Regions from separate parts of the Luteibacter sahnii genome, predicted to be linked through region 1. Evidence: predicted binding sites of a transcription regulator. Region 1 holds the regulator's gene; each other region holds the start of a gene.
What was found. The regulator sigma-54, encoded in region 1, starts transcription at its own class of promoters, with help from an activator protein. The targets are predictions, from matches to a motif close to TGGCACGNGCNTTGC.

Region 1 (2,200 bases):
GACGAAAACCGGCGCACGACGGCGCCGGTTGAGGGGTATTGTGCCATCAAGCGTGGCGTCGGTCCGCCCGGAGCGGGCGGATCGGGGTACGCCGGGCCGGATCAGCCTGCGGTGCGCGCCTCGCGGACCTCGGCGTTGTGGTGATCCTTGAGTTTTTCCTTGTGCTTCCTGAGCTGGTCGGCCAGCTTGGTGACCATTTCGTCGATCGCGGCGTACATGCGGTCGCTGATCGTGCCGTCCTGGAGGCGGGCGTGGCCCTCGGCGTGGAGGCGGGTGCCGGAACAGTGCAGGGTGCCGCCGGCCTTGTGCTCGGCTTTGTCGACGCTGAGCACGACGTCCAGTCCGGTGATGTTGTCGAAAAGGCGTTCGAAGCGGCCGATTTGCTGCTCCACGCGCTCGCGCAGGGCGGGGGTGATCTGGATGTGCTGGCCGCTGATCTGGATTTGCATTGACGCCTCCTTCTTGCTGAGGGTGCCGCCTGCGGGGCGGCGGGGACGGTCGTGGCGGGGATGCCGCGACCTTCAAAACCATGTCGGTGAGACCGTCAGACCTCCGTGGTGGTTCCGTGTCGGCTCAACCGGCCCGCACGCGCTCGCTCGAACTGGGAATGCGCAGCGCCTCGCGGTACTTGGCCACCGTACGGCGGGCGACCTGAATGCCGCGTCGATGAAGCTCTTCGGCCAGCGCCTGGTCGGACAGCGGGCGACGCGGATCCTCGGCGAGGATCAGTTTGCGCAGCATGGCCTGGATCGCGGTGGCCGAGGCGCTGCCGCCGTCTTCGGTCGCGACGCCGCTGGAGAAAAAGTGCTTGAGTTCGAACGTGCCGCGCGGTGTGTGCATGTACTTGCGCGTGGTCACGCGGGAGATGGTGGATTCGTGCATGCCGACTTCTTCGGCGACCTCGCGCAGCACCAGCGGGTGCATGGCTTCCGGGCCGTAGTCGAGAAAGGCGCTCTGTCGGCGAACGATCGCCTCGGCCACCTTGGTGAGCGTCTCCGCCCGCGATTGGAGGCTCTTGAGCAGCCAGCGGGCTTCCTGCAACTGGCCTTTCATCCAGGTGGCGTCGTCGCCGCGGGCGCGGGCGATGAGGCTGCAATAGTGCTGGTTAAGCCCTAGCCGGGGCTGCGCATCGGGATTGAGGCTGACCTTCCACCGCCCGTTTTCGCGGCGGGCGTAGACGTCCGGGGCCACGTACTCCACGGGCGTGGCGTCGAGCGCCGCGCCGGGACGGGGATCGAGGCTGCGGATCAGCGCGGCGGCGGCCGTGACCTCCTCTTCGGGCGCCTTGAGCTTGCGTGCGATGCGACCGACGTCGTTGCGGGCGAGCAGTTCGAGCTCTTCGTTGACCACGCGCAGGGCGAGGTCGCGATGCGGGGTGTCCGCGCCGAACTGGGTGAGCTGGCAGGCGAGGCAGTCGCGAAGGTCGAGGCTGGCCACGCCGGTGGGATCGAAGCGCTGCACGCGCTGGCGCACGGCGTCGATTTCTTCATGGTTAGCCCGCAGCACGGCGGGAAGCGCCGAGGCGACGGCCTCGATGCCGTCGCGCAGGTAGCCATCTTCGTCGAGCGCGTGAATGATCGCCATGGCGATGGCGTGGTCGCGTGCTGAAAACTGCGACAGGTTGAGCTGCCATTCCAGGTGTTGCTGGAGGCTCTCGTGCGCGGCGTTCTGGGGCTCGAGGCTCTCGTCGTCACCGCCGCTGCCGCGCGCGGGCGCGCCGGCGTAGTCGCCTGCTTCGCCCGGAAAGCGATCGTCGTCCCAATCGGGCGTGAGGTCTTCGGACGGCGCGGTGGCGTTGTCTTCCTCCTTCGATGCCTTGGCGGGGGCTTCGTCGCGGAGGGGAAAATCCGGTTCGGGGAAGGCTTCGGCCTCGACCGTGTCGGGCTCGGATTCGGCATCTTCGGCGAATTCGAGCAACGGGTTGCCTTCCGCGATCTGGCGGAGTTCCGCTTCGAGCTCGAGCTGGGACAGCTGCAGCAGGCGGATGGCCTGCTGCAGCTGTGGCGTCAGCGTCAGCTGCTGGTTGAGGCGAAACTGAAGTCCGGGTTTCATGCCGTTGTTGCTCGGGATGCCGAACTCATCCTACCCCCTAGCGGGCCGGCGCTACCACTACCCGGACGGCCGCCCGCCGGCAGCGCGAAGCGGCGTCGCGTCAGATGCGGAATTCACGGCCCAGATACACTTCCCGCACCTTTTCGTC
Region 2 (2,200 bases), on a different contig from region 1:
GGCGGCGGCGCCCTGCGTCAGGCGTGTCGTCTTCGTAATTTTTTGTCATGGGTCGAAAGAAACGTCGAGGACGAGCATGTCCAAGGCCGGTCAGGTTAAACGAAATCCACGTTAGCCATGTGGTCGATTGCGACGGCATGGGCGGGTGTGCATCATGGCGCCGATTGAAGGATAAACGCTCCGACATCAGGGGCATGGACGCCGACGGCCACGATGACGTTGCCGGCTTCCGTGACAGGCGGTTACCCGTCCCTACGGACGGCTCAGTGGGAAAAACAGGGGAAAACGGATGATGCGTCTAAGAGTGGCCCTGATAGGGGGCTGCATCGCGCTTGGCGGTTGCGCTGGACCGGCTACGGTCAATTACGCGCCGAGCTCCACCATGTCGGTGAAGGGTTACGAAAGAGTCGGCACCTTCGACTATGCGCCGGCCAAGAGCGGAAAGATAAAGCCCAACCAGATCCGCAACACGGCGCCGCTTGGAAACGTCATGCTCGAGAAGCCGGTTCACGAGTATTTCGAAAAAGCGGTGTTCACCGAGTCGCGATTCGTCGGCATCGACGTGTCAGGTAGCGGTCCACTGGTTCACGGCACCATCGACGATTTTGTGATCGACGATCTGGGCTACAACGTCGACTGGACGCTCGCCGTGACCTACGTGGTGGACGGTGACGGCCCGAAGCCGTGCTTCCATTCGCAGAAAAAACTTGCTCGCCGCAGCACCAAGTTCGTGAACCCGTTCGGCGCGCTCAATGAGCTCCTGAAGGACAATATTGAACTGGCGTTCAAGGACCCGAATTTCGTGTCCTGCATCGGGTCGCCTGCGGTGGCCGCCCGGGCTGGCGCTGGCTCGGCCGCGGGACTTCCGGGCACGATCGTGTCGCCCACGCCCACGCCCACGCCCACGCCGGCTTCGATACCGGCGGCACCGAAAGCGGATGATGGCGGGGCGTGGATTCCGTTCGGTAGCCAGGGCCAATGAACGAATTGGTGCAGTGCGAACCGCATTGCACCATCATGGTGCTAAGCGGCAAGCTAGAACGACCCGGATTATGCTGAAGGGGCTCGTCCTTGCTCCCTCGCTTCGAGGCAAAGCGGTGGCATGACGATTGCTTTACGCATCCAGCCCATACCCAATCGAGGTCCGTATGTCCGCCGTTTCGAAAGTGCTGAACCTCATCCAGGACGAGAGCATCGAGTTCGTCGACCTGCGCTTCGCCGACATGCTCGGCAAGCACCACCACGTGACCTTCCCGGCCCACGCCATCGACGAGGGCACCTTCGAGGACGGCAAGATGTTCGACGGCTCGTCGATTCCGGGCTGGAAGGGCATCAACGAGTCGGACATGGTGCTCATGCCCGACCCGGAAACGGCGCACCTGGATCCGTTCAGCGCGCACAAGCAGCTGATCCTGCATTGCGACGTGCTCGAGCCGAGCACCATGCAGGCCTACGGACGCGACCCGCGCTCGATCGCCAAGCGCGGCGAAGCGTTCCTGAAGTCGACCGGCATCGCCGACACGGCCTTTTTCGGTCCGGAGCCGGAGTTCTTCATCTTCGACTCGATCCGCTGGCAGAACGACATGGGCCGCGTGTTCTACGAGATCAACTCCGAAGAGGCCGCCTGGTCGTCGCGCTACAAGTACGACGGCACCAACACGGGCCATCGCCCGGGCGTGAAGGGCGGCTACTTCCCGGTGTCGCCGGTAGACAGCCTTGGCGACCTGCGCGCCGACATGTGCAAGGTGCTGGAGTCGCTGGGCCAGGTGGTCGAAGTGCACCACCATGAAGTGGCCAACGCCGGCCAGTGCGAGATCGGCACCCGCTTCAACACGCTGGTGAAGAAGGCCGACGAACTGATGACCATGAAGTACGTCATCAAGAACGTCGCCCACCAGGCCGGCAAGACCGTCACCTTCATGCCCAAGCCCATCGTCGGCGACAACGGCTCGGGCATGCACGTGCACCAGTCGCTGTCCAAGAACGGCGAGAACCTCTTCGCCGGCGACCTCTACGGCGGCCTGTCGCAGACGGCGCTGTGGTACATCGGCGGCATCTTCAAGCACGCCAAGGCGATCAACGCGTTCGCCAACTCCACCACCAACAGCTACAAGCGCCTGGTGCCGGGTTTCGAGGCGCCGGTGATGCTGGCCTATTCGGCGCGCAACCGCTCCGCGTCGTGCCGCATCCCGTACGTGTC
Region 3 (2,200 bases), 280 kb from region 1:
ACCCGGCACGACGACGACGGCAAGGATGATCCCTCCGCCACCGATGCCACGCTCGCCAGCGCGGTGCTCGCCCTGATCGGCGTGGCGCCCAAGACCCCCACCGCGCCATCGACCACGCCGGCCGATGCACTCGGCCATGCCGCCGGTGCGGCCGTCGGCGCGACTGCCACTAGCCTGGGCGATCTGCCGCCGCTGGGCACCGACGCGGCGGCGACCGGGGCGAAAGACGGGTTCCTGGCGTCCCTGGGCCTCCATGCCACGACGGACGCGACGGCCGTGGCGCCGCCGAACGTGTTCACGTCGTTGCTCGCCGCCCAGGCTACCGACGCGATACGCGACAAAGCGGACACCCGAAGCGCGACCGACCTGATGCAGGGTTCGCCCATGCCGCCGTTGCACCTGTCGAGCACGAACGTGGCGGCGGTGCCGCAGTGGCAGGCTACCCAGCCGGCAACCTCGCCGCACTTCGCCCAGGAACTCGGCGAGCAGATCGCCTGGATGGGCGCGGGCCAGATCAAGGAAGCGCAGATCAAGCTGCATCCGGAAGAGCTCGGCTCCATGGACGTGCGCGTCAACCTCGATGGCGGCAAGGTCAACGTCGCGATCATGGCGCAGCATCCGGCGGCGGTGCATGCCGTGCAGCAGACGCTGTCCCAGCTCGATGCCATGCTCGCCCATCACGGCCTCGAACTCGGCCAGGCCGACGTCGGCCAGCGCCAGGCGGGGCAGGGCGGCGACGGAGGCGCGTCGTCGGCGCGCGGCGAGGCCGCTGGTTCGGCCGACGCGGCGCCGACGGCATCCGTGGTGGCCACGTCGCCGGTATCGCGTGGGCTGCTCGACGAGGTGGCCTGACGCCTCCTCGCGTGACGAGGCGTCGTCACGCGTCAAAAAACCATCGTCGATGCATGGCATGCCACTTGCTTTAACGTAGACAGGGTACAGTCCCGCCCCGTCATCCGTATCGAAGAGGTTTTACCTGCATGGCCGCCGATCCCAACACCGCCGACGCCGCCCCCGAACCGAAGAAGAAGGGCAAGGCGAAGCTCCTGATCATCGGCGCCATCGTGGTACTCGCCGCCGGCGGTGGCGGTGCGTTCGTGCTGCTCAAGGGCGGCCATGGCAAAGGCGCGCCCACGGCGGCCGAAGCCGAAAAGGCCAAGCCGGCGATCTACCTGCAGATGGACCCGGCCTTCGTCGTCAATTTCCAGGACGACACCGCCCTGCGTTTCCTCCAGGTGGGTGTCAACGTCATGTCGCACGATCCCGAGGCGATCGCCGCTGTCAAAGAGGCGGATCCGGAAATCCGTAACGCGCTGCTCATGCTGTTCTCCGCACAGGACGTGAAGTCGCTGTCGGACGTGAAGGGCAAGCAGAAGTTGCAGGCTGCGGCGCTCGCCGAGGTGCAGCGCATCCTCAAGCAGAAGATCGGCAAGCCGGGCATCGACGCCCTGTATTTCACCAGCTTCATCATGCAGTGACGCGGGAACTCCGTCGATGAGCGACATCCTCACCCAGGAAGAAATCGATGCCCTGCTGGCGGGCGTGGAAGGCGGTGCGGTCGAGACCGATCTCGACGAACCGGTCGAGCCCGGTTCGGTCCTCGATTACGACTTCACCCAGCAGGACCGCATCGTCCGCGGCCGCCTGCCGACGCTGGAAATGGTCAACGACCGTTTCGCGCGCTACTTCCGCGCCAACCTGTTCAACGTGCTGCGCAAGTCGTGCGAGGTCTCGGTGCTTGGCGTGAAGATGACCAAGTTCAACGAGTACGTGCATTCGCTGGCCGTGCCGAGCAACCTCAACCTCATCCGCATCAAGCCGCTGCGCGGCACGGCGTTGATGGTGTTCGAGCCGCGCCTGGTGTTCACCGTCATCGACAACTTCTTCGGCGGCGACGGGCGCTACCACGCCCGCATCGAAGGCCGGGATTTCACGCCCACCGAAAACCGCGTCATCCAGATCGTGCTCCAGGAAGCGTTCGGCGCGATGGCCGAAGCCTGGGCACCCGTGCTGAAGATGCAGTTCGAGTTTCTCAATTCCGAGATCAACCCGCAGTTCGCCAACATCGTCAGCCCGACGGAAACCGTGGTGGTTTCGCGTTTCCACATTGAACTGGACGGTGGCGGCGGCGAAGTGCATCTCACCCTGCCGTATTCGATGGTGGAACCGATCCGCGAGCTGCTCGACGCCGGCGTACAGA
Region 4 (2,200 bases), 260 kb from region 1:
CTGGTGGCGGGCAGTTTCGACTACCGCGGCCATACCATTCCGGTGGTGGACCTCGCCGCTGCGATGGGGTACCCGCCGCTGGCCGGCGTGGATGGCGCGCACCTGATCGTCACCGAGTTCAACCTGTCGGTGCAGGGATTCCTGGTGTCCGACGTGGACCGCATCGTGCACGTCGACGGCGCCCAGATGGCGGCGCCGCCCGCCGCCCTGGGCTACGGCCCCCGCGTGAACGCGGTGACGCGCCTGGACGGTGACCTCGTCGCCATCGTCGACGTCGAGCAGGTGCTGTCCAGCGTCGACCCGCGGGCGGTCGAGGTATCCGACCGCGTGCAGAAGGCGGCCCATGGGCAGTCGATCGCCAATCGGCGCGTGCTGGTCGTCGACGACTCGGCGGTTGCCCGCAAACAGATCGTCGACCTGTTCCGCAAGCTGGAACTCGAATGCGTGGTGGCGAAGGACGGTTCCGAAGGCCTGGAGCGCCTGCGCCAGCTGGTGGCCGGCCCGGCGGCCGAGCGCGTGGCCCTGGTGGTGTCCGATATCGAGATGCCGACGATGGACGGCTACGCGATGACCCGCGCCATTCGCGACGAGCCCCAGCTGCGCCACCTCAAGGTGCTGCTGCACAGTTCCCTGAGTGGTGTATTCAATGAGGCGATGGTGGCCCGCGTGGGAGCGGATCGCTTCATCGCCAAGTTCCAGCCGGACGTGCTCGCCACGGCCGTCATGGAACTGCTGCCCGCCTGACGCGCGACGGCCCACCGTCGCCGGATCGTCTCCGGCGGGCGACGGAATTCCGCCGCCATCGCCCATGTTCCTTCTGAAAACGGCGCCACGGCGCCGTTTCGCATTGCGCTTTCCACCGTGGCACGCCTCTTGCTGAGCCCCTCGGGCCAAGTCAACGAGAGGGCCCGTGCCCATGATCGACTCCAAGGATCCGCTGTTCGGCGTGCATGCCCAGGCCCTCGGCCTGTGGCAGCGCCGTGCCGAGGTCATTTCGTCGAACCTCGCCAATGCCGACACCCCGGGCTTCCTCGCCCGCGACCTCGATTTCCGCAAGGCGATGTCCGCCGCCACCGGTGCGATGGACGGCGATCGCCTGTCGATGACCGCCACCGAGGCAGGGCACATCGGTGGCAACCCCGCCGTGGCGCTGGCCGAGGCCAACCAGCTGGCGTATCGCCAGGAAACCCAGCCGTCGATGGATGGCAACACCGTGGACACCCAGGTGGAGCAGGCGCAGTTCGCCAGCAACGCCATCCACTACCAGGCCTCGTTGAGCTTCATGACGGCCCAGATCCACGCCATGCGTATGGCCATCACGGGTAGCAGCTCATGAGCCTCCTGAAGATCTTCGACGTCGCCGGTTCCGGCATGGCCGCGCAGTCCGCGCGCCTGAACACCACCGCCAGCAACATGGCCAACGCCGACAGCGTGTCCGGCAGCGAGGCCACGGCCTATCGCGCGCGGCAACCGATGTTCGCGGCGGTGCAGCGCCAGGTCGACGGCCAGATGGAAAACGAAGGCGTGCGCACCCTCGGCGTCACCGAGAGCCAGGCGCCCGTGCAGTCCCGCTACGAGCCCGGTAACCCGATGGCCGACACCAACGGCTACGTGTATTCGAGCAACGTCAACCCGGTCGACGAGCTGGTCAACATGATCTCCGCGTCGCGCTCCTACCAGAACAACGTCGAAGTCATGAACAGCGCCAAGCAGCTCATGCAGAAGACGCTGGACCTCGGCAAATAAGGATTCCCCATGGCTGTCGACTCCGTCGCTACCAACACGTTCGGCTCCAGTACCTCCACCTCGAACCAGCTGCAGCAGCAGACGCTTTCGCAGTCGGATTTCCTGAAGCTCATGGTCACCCAGATGACCAACCAGGACCCGACCAAGCCCATGGACTCCACCCAGATGGTGGCGCAGATGGCGCAGTTCTCGCAGGTGGCCGCCACGCAGCAGTTACAGCAGTCGTTCGACTCGCTGGCGTCCAACCTGTCCGGCGACCAGTTCGTGCGCGCATCGGCGATGGTCGGCCACGACGTGCTGGTGCCGTCCTCCGCGGCCAAGCTGCAGGGCGGCACGATGAGCGGCGCGGTGAACGTGCCCAGCTCCGGCACCATCGTCAACGTGCAGATCAAGGACGCGGGCGGCAACGTCGTGCGCACCCTGCCGCTGGGCCAGCCCGATACCGGCCTGGTCG

Region 2: the regulator sigma-54 is predicted to act here: its motif matches at 1,099-1,113, upstream of glnA (type I glutamate--ammonia ligase).
Region 3: the regulator sigma-54 is predicted to act here: its motif matches at 907-921, upstream of PI246_RS02300 (flagellar basal body-associated FliL family protein).
Region 4: the regulator sigma-54 is predicted to act here: its motif matches at 863-877, upstream of flgB (flagellar basal body rod protein FlgB).

The regions. Positions count from the first base shown of each region.
Region 1 covers NZ_JAQLOK010000001.1:198,438-200,637, forward strand. Annotated here, with positions in the region: gene hpf (ribosome hibernation-promoting factor, HPF/YfiA family) at 102-449, opposite strand; gene PI246_RS00920 (RNA polymerase factor sigma-54) at 574-2,052, opposite strand; gene lptB (LPS export ABC transporter ATP-binding protein) at 2,153-2,200, opposite strand, start outside.
Region 2 covers NZ_JAQLOK010000003.1:76,262-78,461, forward strand. Annotated here, with positions in the region: gene acpA (acid phosphatase) at 1-49, opposite strand, end outside; gene PI246_RS10740 (hypothetical protein) at 383-982, shown strand; gene glnA (type I glutamate--ammonia ligase) at 1,149-2,200, shown strand, end outside.
Region 3 covers NZ_JAQLOK010000001.1:480,145-482,344, forward strand. Annotated here, with positions in the region: gene PI246_RS02295 (flagellar hook-length control protein FliK) at 1-852, shown strand, start outside; gene PI246_RS02300 (flagellar basal body-associated FliL family protein) at 981-1,478, shown strand; gene fliM (flagellar motor switch protein FliM) at 1,495-2,200, shown strand, end outside.
Region 4 covers NZ_JAQLOK010000001.1:456,694-458,893, forward strand. Annotated here, with positions in the region: gene PI246_RS02175 (chemotaxis protein) at 1-744, shown strand, start outside; gene flgB (flagellar basal body rod protein FlgB) at 917-1,336, shown strand; gene flgC (flagellar basal body rod protein FlgC) at 1,333-1,746, shown strand; gene PI246_RS02190 (flagellar hook assembly protein FlgD) at 1,756-2,200, shown strand, end outside.